4 regions of the Pseudomonas sp. FSO-7 genome follow, and region 1 is predicted to be linked to each of the others. Evidence: predicted binding sites of a transcription regulator. Region 1 holds the regulator's gene; each other region holds the start of a gene.

Evidence for each region. The regulator FliA, encoded in region 1, starts transcription of late flagellar genes. The targets are predictions, from matches to a motif close to CTAAAGTTTNNNNNNNNNNNGCCGNTAA.
Region 2: AC515T_RS22120 (methyl-accepting chemotaxis protein) is a predicted target of FliA. The motif match lies at 2,901-2,928, and genes of this name have one in related genera.
Region 3: AC515T_RS01730 (methyl-accepting chemotaxis protein) is a predicted target of FliA. The motif match lies at 1,646-1,673, and genes of this name have one in related genera.
Region 4: AC515T_RS14305 (methyl-accepting chemotaxis protein) is a predicted target of FliA. The motif match lies at 1,459-1,486, and genes of this name have one in related genera.

Annotation. Positions count from the first base shown of each region.
Region 1 covers NZ_CM184193.1:1,857,364-1,861,235, reverse strand. The annotation lists gene AC515T_RS08195 (protein phosphatase CheZ) at 1-485, opposite strand, end outside; gene AC515T_RS08190 (chemotaxis response regulator CheY) at 504-875, opposite strand; gene fliA (RNA polymerase sigma factor FliA) at 1,042-1,785, opposite strand; gene fleN (flagellar synthesis regulator FleN) at 1,782-2,612, opposite strand; gene flhF (flagellar biosynthesis GTPase FlhF) at 2,728-3,872, opposite strand, start outside.
Region 2 covers NZ_CM184193.1:5,057,040-5,060,911, forward strand. The annotation lists gene AC515T_RS22115 (transporter) at 1-955, shown strand, start outside; gene AC515T_RS22120 (methyl-accepting chemotaxis protein) at 1,174-2,799, opposite strand; gene AC515T_RS22125 (hypothetical protein) at 3,143-3,286, shown strand; gene AC515T_RS22130 (hypothetical protein) at 3,324-3,554, shown strand; gene AC515T_RS22135 (MFS transporter) at 3,657-3,872, shown strand, end outside.
Region 3 covers NZ_CM184193.1:398,488-402,359, reverse strand. The annotation lists gene AC515T_RS01735 (hypothetical protein) at 1-1,261, opposite strand, end outside; gene AC515T_RS01730 (methyl-accepting chemotaxis protein) at 1,763-3,370, shown strand; gene AC515T_RS01725 (AAA family ATPase) at 3,540-3,872, shown strand, end outside.
Region 4 covers NZ_CM184193.1:3,256,591-3,260,462, forward strand. The annotation lists gene AC515T_RS14295 (VOC family protein) at 1-40, shown strand, start outside; gene AC515T_RS14300 (MalY/PatB family protein) at 212-1,360, opposite strand; gene AC515T_RS14305 (methyl-accepting chemotaxis protein) at 1,542-3,053, shown strand; gene AC515T_RS14310 (hypothetical protein) at 3,141-3,740, opposite strand; gene AC515T_RS14315 (hypothetical protein) at 3,788-3,872, opposite strand, start outside.

The DNA of each region.
Region 1 (3,872 bases):
GCCACGGCGCGGTTCTCGGTGCTGCTGCGCGCCAGGAAACCGTCGACCCGACGGGCCAGCTCCCGAAACTCTTCAGCACCGACTTCGCGACGCATGAACCGGCCCCAGTCGGTGCTCAAGGCCTGAGCCTCTTCGCTCAGGCCGTTGACCAGCGGCGTCGCGCTCTCCACCAGGTCCATGGTGCGGTTGGCCGCGGCTTCGGTCAGCTTGACCACATACCCCAGGCGCTCGGTGGCGTCGGTGATCTGGGAGACTTCCTCGGCCTGCGGCATGTGCGGGTCGATCTGGAAATTGACAATCGCGCTGTGCAGTTCACGCGTGAGCTTGCCCACTTCCTGATACAGACCGCGGTCACGGGTCTGGTTGAGCTCATGGATCATTTGAACCGCATCGCCAAAACGACCTTTTTCAAGGCTGTCGACCAGTTCGCGGGCATGTTTTTTCAGGGTCGATTCGAAATCGCCCATTGAAGATTCGTTGTCCATAGCTCCCCCGTGGCGCCGTTAACCGATGCGTTCGAAGATTTTTTCGATCTTCTCTTTCAACGCCTGGGCCGTGAAGGGTTTGACCACATAGCCGTTTACACCGGCCTGGGCCGCTTCGATGATCTGCTCGCGCTTGGCTTCGGCAGTGACCATCAGCACCGGAAGGTGCTTGAGTTTTTCGTCGGCACGCACCTGGCGCAGCAGGTCGATACCGGTCATGCCCGGCATGTTCCAGTCGGTAACCAGAAAATCGAAGTTGCCACTGTGCAACATCGGGAGCGCAGTGGTCCCGTCATCTGCTTCGGCCGTGTTGGTGAACCCAAGGTCACGCAACAGGTTTTTAATGATCCGCCGCATCGTTGAGAAGTCATCAACGATGAGGATTTTCATGTTCTTGTCCAATTCGACCTCCAAGCAGTCTTAAACGCGCCCAGCACCTGGACGCGCCATTTCAATCAATCCGGCACAACACTCGACAACGGTCTGGAGCACAACGGATGGAGACTGGCGCAGTACCTGCCAGGCCAGCCTCGTCGCAGTGTCCCCACACTGCCTGTCAACGCGCTCGCCACTCCCCCAAACGCCCCCGCAAACGGGCCGCGCACTGGCTGTGTAACTGGCTGACCCGCGATTCACTGACCCCCAGGACCTCACCGATTTCCTTGAGGTTCAGCTCTTCGTCGTAGTACAGCGCCAAGACCAGCCGCTCACGCTCCGGCAAATTGGCAATCGCCTCCGCCAGCGCGCTCTGGAAACGCTCATCTTCCAGGTCACGCGACGGCTCCATGTGAGCACTCGCGTTATCCTCGTGCAGCCCTTCGTGTTCGCCGTCCTGCAACAGGTCGTCGAAACTGAACAGGCGGCTGCCCAAGGTATCGTTCAAAATCCCGTAATAATCGTCGAGACTCAACTGGAGTTCGGCCGCAACTTCGTGATCTTTAGCGTCACGCCCGGTTTTCGCTTCAATTGCGCGAATCGCGTCACTGACCATACGGGTATTGCGGTGCACCGAACGCGGCGCCCAATCGCCCTTGCGGACTTCATCGAGCATCGCCCCGCGAATGCGAATACCGGCATAGGTCTCGAAACTGGCGCCTTTGCTGGCGTCGTATTTGTTCGACACTTCAAGCAGGCCGATCATGCCGGCCTGGATCAAGTCCTCGACCTGGACACTGGCCGGCAACCGCGCCAGCAAGTGGTAGGCGATACGCTTGACCAATGGCGCGTAACGCTCGATCAGTTCGTATTGGGCGTCCCGTGCCGATTTTTTGTAGAGATGGTTGTAACCGCTGGCTGTCATAGCACGGGCCCTGCTGTTTGTTGCACAAGACGCTCGACGAAAAATTCCAGATGCCCGCGGGGGTTGGCCGGCAGGGGCCAGGTATCGACCTTCTGGGCGATCGCCTTGAACGCCAGCGCGCACTTGGAACGTGGAAAAGCTTCATAAACGGCACGTTGCTTCTGGACGGCCTTGCGTACGCTTTCGTCGTACGGCACGGCGCCGACGTATTGCAGGGCGACGTCCAGGAAGCGATCGGTGACCTTGGTCAACTTGGCGAACAGGTTGCGTCCTTCCTGCGGGCTCTGGGCCATGTTGGCCAGGACGCGGAAGCGGTTCATGCCATAGTCGCGGTTCAGCAGTTTGATCAGGGCGTAGGCGTCGGTGATGGACGTCGGTTCGTCGCAGACCACCAGCAGCACTTCCTGGGCGGCGCGGACGAAACTGACAACCGAGTCGCCGATGCCGGCGGCAGTGTCAATCACCAGCACATCGAGGTTGTCGCCGATGTCGCTGAAGGCCTGGATCAGGCCCGCATGCTGCGCCGGGGTCAGGTGAACCATGCTCTGGGTGCCGGAGGCAGCGGGCACGATGCGAATCCCGCCCGGCCCCTGCAAGAGCACGTCGCGCAGTTCGCAACGGCCTTCGATCACGTCCGCCAGGGTGCGTTTGGGGGTAAGCCCCAGCAGCACGTCGACGTTCGCCAGGCCCAGGTCGGCGTCCAGCAGCATGACCCGTCGGCCAAGCTCTGCCAGAGCCAGGGACAAGTTCACTGACACGTTAGTCTTCCCGACGCCACCTTTGCCGCCGGTCACCGCGATCACCTGTACGGGATGCATGCTGCCCATGTTCGTTCTTTACCTTGTCTTCTTAGACGGAGGCCACATTACTGGCTGCGCGTTCGCATAAGGAACAATGCATGGCAGACCATCGATGTAGGTACAAAAAATATTCATGATTACCTCAGCCGACCTGTTTGGTCGGGCTGTGGTAGATGTCAGCGAACATGTCAGCCATGGCTTCTTCGCTGGGTTCTTCCTGCATTTGCACACTCACGGCACGACTGACCAGTTGATGACGGCGCGGCAGATGCAAATCATCCGGGATCCGCGGCCCATCGGTCAGGTAGGCCACCGGCAGTTCATGACCGATCGCCAGGCTCAACACCTCGCCCAGGCTGGCCGTTTCGTCCAGCTTAGTCAGGATGCAGCCGGCCAGCCCGCAGCGTTTGTAGCTGTGGTACGCGGCGGTTAGAACCTGTTTCTGGCTGGTGGTTGCCAACACGAGATAATTTTTTGACTTGATGCCGCGTCCGGCCAGGCTTTCGAGCTGCATGCGCAGGGCCGGATCGCTGGCTTGCAGGCCCGCGGTATCGATCAGCACGACGCGTTTGCGCAGCAGCGGTTCCAGCGCCTGGGCCAGGGATTGGCCCGGATCCACATGGGTCACCGACACATTGAGGATCCGGCCCAGGGTCTTGAGTTGTTCCTGGGCACCGATGCGGAAACTGTCCATGCTCACCAGGGCGATGCTCTGGGCGCCGTACTTGAGCACATAACGGGCGGCGAGCTTGGCCAGGGTGGTGGTCTTGCCCATGCCGGCAGGGCCGACCATGGCAATCACCCCGCCCTCTTCCAGTGGCTCGACTTCCGGCGTGGCGATCATCCGCGCCAGGTGCGCCAGCAACATGCGCCAGGCCTGGCGCGGCTCTTCGATACCATTGATCAGCGCCAGCAGGTCCCGGGACAACGGGCCGGACAAGCCGATGCGTTGCAGGCGACGCCACAGGTTGGCCTGGGCCGGACGGCTGCCTTGCAACTGGTTCCAGGCCAGGGAGCCGAGTTGGACTTCCATCAGCTCGCGCAGGCTGTTGAGTTCGAAGCGCATCGAGTCCAGGGTGCGCGGGTCGACTCCGCGGGCAGGCGCGGCGGGTGCCGGCTCCGGACGACGTGGTTCGGCCTTGGCCTGCTCGATCAGCGGCTCGGCAGCGGTCAACGGCAGGCCGGCGGTCAGCGGCTGACCGGCGAACAATTGACGATTGGTGCCTGCGGCACCCTCGCCTTCGCTGCTGCGCAGGCTCAGTTCGGCCTGGGCGCTGGCGATGCGCG
Region 2 (3,872 bases), 3.2 Mb from region 1:
CCGCCCCGGCGAGCGTGGTCGGGAGATCGATTCGGCCCAGGCCCTGCAAAGCCTGCAACAACCGCAAGACGCCGACGAATTCCTCTGGCTGCACCTGAACCTGGCCCACGCGGCCTGCGAGCGCTGGATGAAGAGTCACCTGGCCTTGCCCCAGGAGTTCTTCGAAGCCCTGCACGAAGGCTCGCGCTCGACCCGTATCGAACATGTGGACTCGGCACTGCTGGCGGTGGTGAACGATGTCGTGTTCAACCTCAGCAACCTGGTGTCCTCGGACGTATCGACGTTGTGGGTGTGCGTGCACAGTCGGTTGATCATCAGCGCGCGTCTGCAACCTTTGCATTCGGTCGACAAGCTGCGCTCATCGGTCAAGGCCGGTGAGTGCTTTCGTTCCCCGCTGGAACTGCTGGTGCATCTGCTGCGCGACCAAGGCGAAGTGCTGACCCAGATCGTGCGCAAGACCAGCCTCAGCGTCGACCAGATCGAAGACCAACTGCTCTCTTCGCGACTGTCCACCAACCGCGCCGAGCTAGGTGCCCAACGCCGCGTGCTGGTGCGCCTGCAACGCCTGCTGGCCCTGGAGCCAGGCTCGTTGCTGCGCCTGCTCAACCGCCCACCGCAATGGTTGCAGAAGGAAGACGTCAAGGAGCTGCGCAAGTCGACTGAGGAGTTCGCCCTGATCATCAACGACCTCACCGCCCTGGGCGAGCGGATCAAGCTGCTGCAGGAAGAGATCGCCGCCAACCTCAACGAACAAAGCAACCGCACGCTGTTCACCCTGACGGTGGTCACGGTCCTGGCGTTGCCCATCAACATCATTGCCGGTTTTTTCGGCATGAATGTCGGCGGGGTACCGCTGGCCAGCGACCCCGAAGGCTTCTGGATCCTCGTGGCGCTGGTGGCAACCTTCACCGTGATTGCAGGCCGATGGGCGTTTCGCAAGCGGCGCGATTATTGAGAGCGTTCCTCTGCCCCCCTGCTCACTTCACGCTCGCATGAGCTTTTGTGGCGAGGGAGCTTGCTCCCGCTCGGCTGCTCAGCAGCCGTAAAAGCTGCCAACCGTTCTATTCCTGACCCACCGCGTTGAATGGCCTTGGGGCTGCTGCGCAGCCCAGCGGGAGCAAGCTCCCTCGCCACAGGTGTTAATCAGGCCCTATTGCAAACAGATCAATACCGTCAGGCACTCAACCGCGCCGTCACTTCATTCAACTGCCCCGACAACCCATGCAAATCCCGACTGGCCGCTTCGGTGCGCTGCACATTGTCGAGGTTGGTGCTGGCGATGCAGGTGATTTCAGTCAGGTTGCGCGAGATGTCTTCGGCCACGGAGGTCTGCTCTTCCGCGGCGGTGGCGATCTGGCGGTTCATGTCGCGAATCGCTTCCACCGCCTGGGTGATGCGCTCCAGCATGGCACCGGCCTGGGTCACCTGCTCGACACTTTCTTCACTGCGCGACTGCCCGCTTTCGATGGCCTGGGCCGCGTCCACCGCGCCAGTCTGCACGGTCTGGATGATCTGATTGATCTCGATGATCGATGACGCCGTGCGCTGGGCCAGGTTGCGAACCTCATCGGCGACCACCGCGAAACCGCGTCCGGCCTCACCCGCCCGTGCCGCTTCGATGGCAGCGTTGAGGGCCAGCAGGTTGGTCTGCTCGGCAATCCCGCGAATCACTTCAAGCACTTTACCGATGCGTCCGCTGTCGGTTTCCAGGCGACGGATAACCGTGGCCGTGTTGGCAATTTCGCCACGCATCCGGGTGATGGTGTGGACAGTGCCCTGCATCACTTTCTCGCCCTGCTGCGCCGATTGATCGGCATCATCGGCAGCCCGCGCCGCATCGGCGGCATGGCGGGCAACTTCCTGGGCGGTGGCGGACATCTCGTTCATGGCCGTTGCCACCTGATCGGTGCGTTCGAATTGTTCGCTGGTGCCTTGGCTCATCAGGCTGGCGATGGCATTGAGCTCACCGCTGGCACTGTCCAGTTCCGTGGCACTGCGTTGCAGGCGCGTGAAGGTTTCGGCGAGGAAATCGCGCAAGGTGTTGGCCGCCAGGGCGAGATCGCCCAGTTCGTCCTGGCGATTGCTGACGACCCGCTCGGCGAAACGGCCGTGACTCAATTGGGTCACGTATGCGATCAGGTTGCGGATGGGCTGCACCAGATTGCGGTTGACCAGCCACAGGCTGAATACCCCGATCAGCAGGCCCGAGACCAGCATCACCACAGTACCCAGCATAATGGTCCGGTCGGCCCCGGCACTGATCGACACCGATTGCTCGTTGCCCATCTGGCGCAACTCAGCCACCAGCGCACTCATCTGCTCGCTGGCAGCACGGTCGACGCCCTTGACCGCCGCATCACCGGCCGCCGCGTCAGCACCTGCCGCCACAAACGCGTCCCGGCCCTTCTGGTACGCCGAACCCAACTGACGGTGTTCGTCCCGCAGGCGTTCAATGCGCGCCTTGATTTGGGCAGGGAGGTCTTTGTGCCCGATCAACTCACCCAGAATGCCCTGGACATCGTGCTGGCGCTCTTCGAATTGCTTCCAGTACTTATCCAGGTCCGCTGGCTGCTTGCCGCGCAACAGGACGTTTTTCCATTCCTGGACCTGCACCTTGAATTGCAGGTTGGCCTCGTCGATCAACTGCGAGGCGCGCAACGGGCCATCAATCAGGTTGCGATAATTCTGGACGCCCTCGGACAGGAAATGAAAGGACGCCAGGGCGATCAACAGTATCGCCAGCAAACTGCCGCTGAGCAGAGCAAGGATCTGGGCTCTCAAGGATTTTTGTAGAAACATGGAGGGGATCTCATGGCAATAAAAAGAGCCGAGCTCACGGAGCGACACGCCCCGACCTCCATGTCCGGTATCGCGACCGAGTGCGGCGGGATATATACATGCCATCGGCACTTCAGGTGCATTCTTGATGCCTTGCCGACTATTGGTAATCCCTGTCAGCCGTCAGGAACGCTCGCCCAAGCCAGCGTAAAGCAAGATTGGTCATGACTTGTCCAGACAATCCCTTTTGTCGGCACAACGGGATTTAATAGTCTTTTTGTCATTTCTCCTGCTGTATCCTGCCCAGGCTTTGTAAAAGCGCGGATCTACCAGATCTATCAACAGACTTTGCGAGGAGCGCGATATGCACGAGATCCCTAATCTCCCCTTCCCAAGCCTGCACGACACTGAGCAGACGACCACGCTACAAGCCGGGGGGCAACCTGATGCCCAGCAACCCGAGCCCAAGCAACCCACTGAACGCCGCCAGGCCGACAGCGAAGACTGATTGACCCGCACCACCAGACCGTGTGGAAAGCGCTAAGATGCGCTTTCCACACTGCCTGAACCCGAGTGCCCCCATGAGCGATGACACCCCTCCCTTCAGCGCCCCCCAGGCCAGCCTCCTGATCGGCACCGCCGAGAAAATGGTCGATATCTGGACCCGCCTTTCCGCCGAGAAACAAGCGGCCCTGCTGGCGCGTTTCGGCAGCGAAGAGAACGCCATCGCCGCGCTGGTCACCACGCGCCTGGTCAGCGGACAGCACGACAGCTGAACCACCATTGGGCAAATAGTTTTACTTTTCTGCGTCCGGACGCCACGGTCGCCGTTATCATAAGCAGCCTATCTATCCTGCTGCTCCGTGGACCTCTTTCCCATGTCAGATTCCCCGCGCCCCCTGGCGGTCACGCTGCAAGTCGTTTCCATCGTCCTGTTCACCTTCATCGGCTACCTGAATATCGGCATTCCCCTGGCCGTGCTGCCCGGCTTCGTCCACGGCGAACTGGGTTTCGGCGCGGTGATCGCCGGGCTGGTGATCAGCGTGCAGTACCTGGCCACCCTGCTCAGTCGCCCTTACGCAGGGCGAATCATC
Region 3 (3,872 bases), 1.5 Mb from region 1:
CCTGCTGGAGATGGAAGGAAATGCAAAACAGTAGCGCCAGTGACCAGAAACGCAACGCCGCCGGTGAAGGTTTGAACGCAAAATTCAGAACAATCGCGACGAAAACCGGTGCCATCAGCAGGTAGTCATACAGGTACGGATGAATGGCAACGGCCTGCGGCCAGAGCAGACTGGTCATCACGTATTGTGAAAAAAGCAGGTAGTAGAACATGTGGATGCCGGCCAACGGGGAGGTCCCCGCCGATGCCGCAACACCGGCAGGTTCGCGCCGTTTGATCATGCGGAAATAGGCCAACTGGGCTACCAGGAACAGGATCGGCACGGCAATGGTCGGAATTGGCCGCGGGAACTGGGGATCAAGTATCGACTTCAGGATGTTGGTGAAATAAGTGGTGTCGCCATCCAGACCAGCGCGAAACAGCCAGCCGCTGTTGGACGAGGTGAAACCCAGTGCCTTCGCTATCAGAGGGGACGGCAGATAGAAGGCAACGGCCGCAACGATGGCCACCAATGCCAGGCGACACATCCGCCTGTCGAGACCGTCGCTGCGGCATGCCCAAACCAGCAAGGCGGCGCCCAGCAACGCCGCCGAGATCGGAGAAAACACGGCAAAACACACGATCACTGTCATGACCGCTCCGGACCGTTCCTGATTTTTCCAGATCAGGAACGCAGCCAGCGCCTGGAGTGCAAATATCAATGGGAATGTATTGTCGACGTTGAATCTAGCCGAAGAAATCCAGAATCCCGGCATCGACACCATGAATACGACCGATAACAGAATCAGCAGCCCCTGACCGAATGCCAGGCGCTTTTCCACCAGACGGGACAGAAAAAAGAACGTAACGCCTGCCAGCGAAATGATGTTCAGGAAGGCCCCTGTCACTCTCATCGGTAATGCCTGCACAAACATTTCTAGTTTATAGAGGCCGTACATGTAGAACAGATAAGCCGTGGCATGGTTGGAGTACGCGATCTTATTTGCGTAGTTCTCCATCGAATAGAAAACGAGGAAACCATGTTGCGAAAAAGCGTGTTGTTCCCAGATGGGGAACGTGAAGTTTCTCAGGCGCTCGGGCTGGGTCGCAATCTGGCTTGCCGCTTCCCCGAAGCCCAGTGAGTACACCATGCCGATGGTTATGACGACTGCCAACAAGTATAAACAGGAGAAAAGCTTATTATTTTTTATAAAGATCATCTTTCCAGTATTCGCAATACGCTTGGGATAATGGGTGCCAGTGCGGGAGGCCCAACGCGGCATTTGCTGCCAAACGGGGTAGAAACGGGTAGCGATCGGGGAATGGGCCCGTAGTATAGAGGATTACGGTCAGGCGGCTGCGCAATCATAATCCAGATATACAGCCTGGTGAAGCGCTCCTAAGGATTGAGTAGCGTCAAACTTGGCGTTGACCTGTCTGAGGTTTTAGGCTTGGTTCGAGGCGCGATAGCGTTCACCAGACGTCCACACCTGAGAACGTCTTTTCTGCCCATTTCTAATAACCTCGAAAATATTGCCCTCGTTACTCCCCCGGTCCAATGGTGATTGCTGAGTGGGGCAGCGTTGAGCTTTCTTCTGTCGCTACGAAATAATGGGCCTGCTTCAGCCCAGCGGGAGCAAGCTCCCTCGTCACGGGTTGGTGGAACACTCATCTAATCAACTCCCCCGCCGATAGCCTCAGATAAGCGCTTGGCCTGTCCCCAAGGCTCTGTTCGCGCTCGACTACACTTTCTCAGAATTCCCCCGCTCCAGGAGCAGTAAGCGATGAAGATCCGCACCAAGGTCATAGGCTCGGGGTTGGTCAGTCTTTCTTTTGCGTTGCTGCTCGGCGGTATCGGGTTGTGGGGTTATCACTCCATGACCGAGGCCCTGGTGCAGAACGAGACCAGCATTTCGGCCATGCGCAAGCACATGGAGGCGGACATGATGCACGACGCCATTCGTGCCGATGTGCTCGCCGCGCTGCTGGTGAAGCCGGGGGATGCCCAGGGGGCCAAAGAGGTGCTGGAGGCGTTCGATGAGCATACCCAGCGGATGCGCAAGGTCATCGCCGAAAACGCCGAGGCGAAGTTGCCGGGGGATGTCGCCAAGGCGATTGGCGAGCTCAAGCCACAGGTCGAAACCTACATCGATAACGCCAAGCAAGTGATTGGCAAGGCACTGAATGGCGCCCAGGACGGCCAGGCGTTGCGGGCGGAGTTCGACGGGGCGTTTTCGGCGTTGGAAGAGCGCAACGAGACGGTGAGCGAGCTGATCGAAAACCAGGCGCAGTCATCGCGCGAGCATCAGGACCACAGCATTCACACCTCGGAGCGCTGGCTGATCGCGACGTTGTTGGCCACGTGCGTGGCGCTGGCGCTGTTGTCGTGGAGCCTGCTCAAGGCGGTGCTGACGCCGCTGAACAAGATCATCCTCAACACCCAGGCGATTTCCCAGGGGGATTTGCAGCGCTCGATGGGGGCTCAGAGCAAGGATGAACTGGGTCAGTTGCAAGGCGTGATCGAACAAATGCAGACCAATCTGCGGCAGATGATCTCCACCATCCGCAACCAGAGCGACGAATTGCACGGCACGTCCCGGAATTTGGGCGATACGGCGCGTCAGATTGTGTCCAGCGCCGATCAGCAGGCCCAGAGCGCGACCAGCATGGCGGCGAGCATGGAGCAGATGATGGCGAACATCAGCCAGATCCATCAGCACGCCGACAGCGCCCGGACGATTTCGGCGCAGTCCGAACATTTGGCGAGCAGCGGTGGCCAGGTGATTCTCGGGGTGGTGGAAGGCATGAACCGGATCGCCGAGGTGGTCAACCAGTCGTCCAGCAAGATCACGGCGCTGGATGCATCGTCCGAGGACATTCATTCGATTATCCAGGTGATCAAGAGCATCGCCGAACAGACCAACTTGCTGGCCCTCAACGCCGCCATCGAAGCGGCCCGCGCCGGTGAGGCGGGTCGTGGTTTTGCGGTGGTGGCCGATGAGGTGCGCAACCTGGCGGCGCGCACGACGCAGTCCACCCAGGAAATCACCGCGATGATCGAGCGCATCCAGTCCAGCGCACGAGACGCAGTGGCGAACATGCAGGCGTGCGTCAGTCGCGTGGACGAAGGCGTCAACCTGGCCCAGCAGGCCGGTGTGTCCATCAGCGAAATCCGCACCGGTGCCCGGCATGCGGCCGAAGTGGTGGAGGAGATTTCCCAGACGATTGCCGAGCAATCCAAAGCCAGTGACGAGATGGCCCAGCGGGTGGAGTCGATTGCCGAGCAATCCCGCGAGAACACCCGCTCGATTCACAACCTGACGCAAACGGCGGATCAATTGAACAATGCGGCGGGATCGATGCAGGCTTCGGTGCAGCAGTTCAAGATTTGATCAATCGACGCTGTTGTGGCGCGGGAGCTTGCTCCCGCCGCCGGGCTGCACAGCGGCCCTTCAGTCCCACGATCAACAAGCAAATGTTTAGCTTTCAGCCTGCGCAAACTCTTATGCTAAATTATGGCTCAGCAATAATTATGGCCAATCCATAAAAAGGGATAATTGCATGAGCAGCATCTTCCAGCGCCCAGAACTGGCTGAAAGCATGGCCAACCAGCTTCTCAATCCTGGCGTTCTTGATGAAGGTTTGCGTTCGGGCCTGTTTCTGTCCGGGTTACGCAGAACCGGTAAAACGACTTTTTTGCGAAGTGACCTGATTCCAGCCCTGGAAAAAGAGGGTGCGCTCGTCATTTACGTGGACCTTTGGAGCGATACCCTAGCCAATCCGGCCACCTTGCTGCACGACGCCATTCGCAAAACGCTACAGGAATTACAAACCCCCACATCTGGCTTGCTTGAAAGACTCAAACGGGTCGGCGGCGTCGATATCGGTGCGGCA
Region 4 (3,872 bases), 1.4 Mb from region 1:
CAAGTTGTGTTTTGTCCATGCGCCGGATATGCATGAGTAAAGCACCGATCATCGTGGCGAGAGCGCCTGTGTGTGGCGAGGGAGCTTGCTCCCGCTGGGCTGCGAAGCAGCCCCAGTTCTCACCAACACCGAGTTGTCTGCCCATTGAGGGCCGCTTCGCGCCCCAGCGGGAGCAAGCTCCCTCGCCACAGAGGATTTTCGTCTGGGGGGATCAGCCCCTGGCTTTCAGGCTGCGCTCCATCCGCGTGATGCCTTCCTCCAGCAACGCCCGCGGGCAGCCGAAGTTCAAGCGCACGAACTGCCCGGCATCATCACCAAAATCCAGCCCGGCACTCAGTCCGACCTTGGCTTCTTTCAAGAAGAACCCTTGCGGATCGTCCAGCCCCAACCCGGCGCAATCCAGCCAGGCCAGGTAAGTGCCCTGGGGCACGGTCATGGTGATGCCCGGCAGACGGGTGTTCACCGCCTCGACCAGGTAATCGCGGTTGGCTTGCAGATAAGCTTTCAAGGCCTCCAGCCATGGGCCGGCTTCGCTGTAGGCCGCACGGGTCGCTTCCAGGCCCAGGGCATTGACGCTGTCGACCATGCCGGCCCGGGCGCTGTTGACCCGTTCGCGCAGCTTGGCGTTCTGGATAATGGCGAATGAAGTTTTCAGCCCGGCGATGTTGTAGGCCTTGCTGGCGGACATCAGGGTGATGGTGCGCTCGGCAATCTCCGGGCTGAGGGAGGCGGTCGGAATGTGCACGCGGCCGTCGAAACACAGTTCGGCATGAATTTCATCGGAGATGATCCAGGCGTCCTGCGCCAGGCAAATGTCGGCCACGGCCTTGAGTTCTTCGCGCTCAAACACTTTGCCCAGCGGGTTATGGGGATTGCTCAGCAACAGCGCGCCGCCACCCTGCAACGCCTCGCGCAATGCCGCCAACGGCGTATGGAACTCACCGTTGACCGGGGTGAACGGCAATTCCACTTTATTCAACTGCCAGTGATCGGGGGCGTGACGCAGCGGCGGGTAGTTGGGCACTTGCACCACGACATTCTGCTGGGGCTCCACCAGGGCATGCAGCGCCATGTTGAAACCCGGCTCGACGCCAGGCAGGAACACGATCTGCTGGGGTTCGACGCGCCAGGCGTACTTGCTCCCCAGGTCAGCCACGATGGCCGCGCGCAGAGTGTCCTGGGCGATGCTGTAGCCCAGCATCGGATGTGCGAGGCGCTTGTGCAGCGCGTCGATGACCACCGGCGGGGCGGGGAAGTCCATGTCGGCCACCCACATCGGCAACACATCGGCCGGGTAGCGGCTCCATTTGGTACTGCCGGTGCCGTGGCGCTCCAATACGGTGTCGAAATCGAAAGTCATGGGGGTTCCATCAGTCATTCATGAGATGGCGGACATCATAAAGCAAAGGCCGCAGAGAAAAGCTTGGTGGCGTAATGCTACTAATTGATGGTAATCAGTTAAAGTTCTCCCTCGAAACGCCGCTAAGCCGTTAACGGCATCTGGTAACGGACCTACAAGTCTTTGAAAAGGACGCCCCCCCATGACATTGCCCGTGCGCTTTAACGATCACCACCGTAAAGCCGACCGCATCATGCTGGGGCTGCTTTGGCTCACGTTGCTGTATTCCCTGAGCCTGGCATTCCTCCACTCGACGTTCACCCAGGCGCTGCTGGTGGGGGCGACAACCTGTGTGGCGAGCACCGCGCTTTATCGCGTCCTGGCCGGCACCCGGGCCATGCGCTGTGTCATCGCGGTGGCGCTGATGGTCATGGCGGCATTGCACATCAACCAGACCCACGGCGTGATCGAATTCCACTTCGGGATCTTCGTGCTGCTGGCCGTGCTGACGTTCTACCGTGACTGGCTGCCGATTGTCGTCGCCGCCGCCACCATCGCGGTTCATCACCTGGGGTTTCACTGGCTTCAACACCAGGGTTATCCAGTGTTCGTCATGGGTAGCCACGGTGGCTGGTCGATGGTCTTCCTCCACGCGTTCTACGTGGTGGTGGAAAGCGTGATCCTGATTTACCTGGCGAACCAGAGCCTGGCCGACGCCACGGAAAACCAGGAGGTGCTCGACAAGGTGCTGGCGGCGGCCGCCCAACTGAGCAATGACACCGGCAGGCCACGCAGCGACGGCGTCAAGGTCTCTTCGAGTGAGCGTTTCGATCATTTCCTCCAGCAGGTCACCCAACTGGTGGACGGCGTGGTGCGCGACACCCGCAACCTCTCGGACCTGGGCCAGGACCTGTCCCAGGTTGGCCAGACCCTGGAAACCGGCGCCCGTCACCAACTTGATGAAGTGGCACAGATGAGCGGTGCGATCAGCCATCTGGTCCAAGCCATGGAAAATATTGCCGGCCATGTCGACCAGACCCTGCAGCGTGCCGGCCAGGCCAACGAGCAGGTCACCCGCGGGCGCAGCACGGTTGACCAGACCCGGGAAGAGATTGTCGAACTGGCAGGGCGCATCAACCTGACCAACGAAACCGTGCAGGTCCTGGCCGAGCAGGCCCAGCAGATCGGTCAGGTACTGGATGTGATCAACGGCATTGCCGAGCAGACCAACCTATTGGCCCTCAACGCCGCCATCGAGGCCGCTCGGGCTGGCGAGCAGGGCCGCGGGTTCGCGGTGGTGGCCGATGAGGTTCGCACCCTGTCACAAAAGACCTCGGCGTCCACCACCGAGATCCAGCAGATCATCGCCAAACTGCAGCAAGGCAGCCGCCAGGCCGCCGTCGCGATGCAAGACAGCCGCGACGGGGTGGAGCGTTGTGTGTCCGCCAGCCAACTGGCTTCGCAACTGTTGCATGCCGTCGTCGAAGACATCGCCGTGATCAATCATTTCAACGACCTGATCGCCAATACCACCCAGGAACAATCCAAGGCGTCGATGGGCATTAACCAGCGCCTGCAAAGCGTGCAGGCCGTGGCTGAGCGCAACGCCGACAACATCGGCATCCTGACCCGCAGCAGTCAGTGCTTGCCGCCGTTGGCGGAGCGGTTGGCGGTGTTGGGGCAGGCGTTTCATGGAAAGGGCGGGGCGGCCTGAAAAGGCCTATACATCTTTGAAAGCAGTCCGAAGGGAAATCGTGCCCACTACGACATCACCCCGTGAAGTTTCAATGCGCTATACCAGTTAGAGTTGCTTCAGCACGATAAAAACGAGCGAAGCGGTAATAACCCCATAGACGACGGAAATCACAGTCGGATTGTTCGTGCATGTCATCAACGGAGTCGGTGCACTGCGTCTGACTAAAAAGTTAATCGCACCTATCCCGGCAATCATCATGACGGCCGTTGCCGTGAATACGAGCAGCGGAAGGTAATCGGAGGATTTGAGCTTTACGATCGTGGCGACCAGAAGGAAGGAGGACGACAAGGTGATGATGGCGCCCAATGTCCATAACGAAAGATCGCCCGCCAGCCGGCGGATTGCTCCTGCGAAACAGCCACCCATGAAGGCTTTATATCCAGGAGTTTTTACGCTCGCCTCCAAGTCCTTGAACATAAGCGCTGGCAGGCAGAGCAGGATCGACACGCTGCCCACGCTATTCACCAACCGACCCAGTGAGTTACCCATTCGGTCCAGGTAATCCAAAGGCTGAATGTTCAGTGTATGGATTGCAAAATAGGCCGCAATCCCCGAGATGACCAACCAGACCAGCGCCCTGAAAACAAGATCACGTACGAGGTTTTTCTTGAGGTAGTCATCAAACAGGTTTTTATCGGTTGACATGAAAATCCCTTTTTAGACCGATCATATTGAATGCAGGCGTAATGATATCAATCGCTAAGCATAAATAGCTCGGAAATTTCCATGTTCGCCGTCATGCCTCGCAACTGCAGCTCGTTGCGCGTCGAGCGCTCA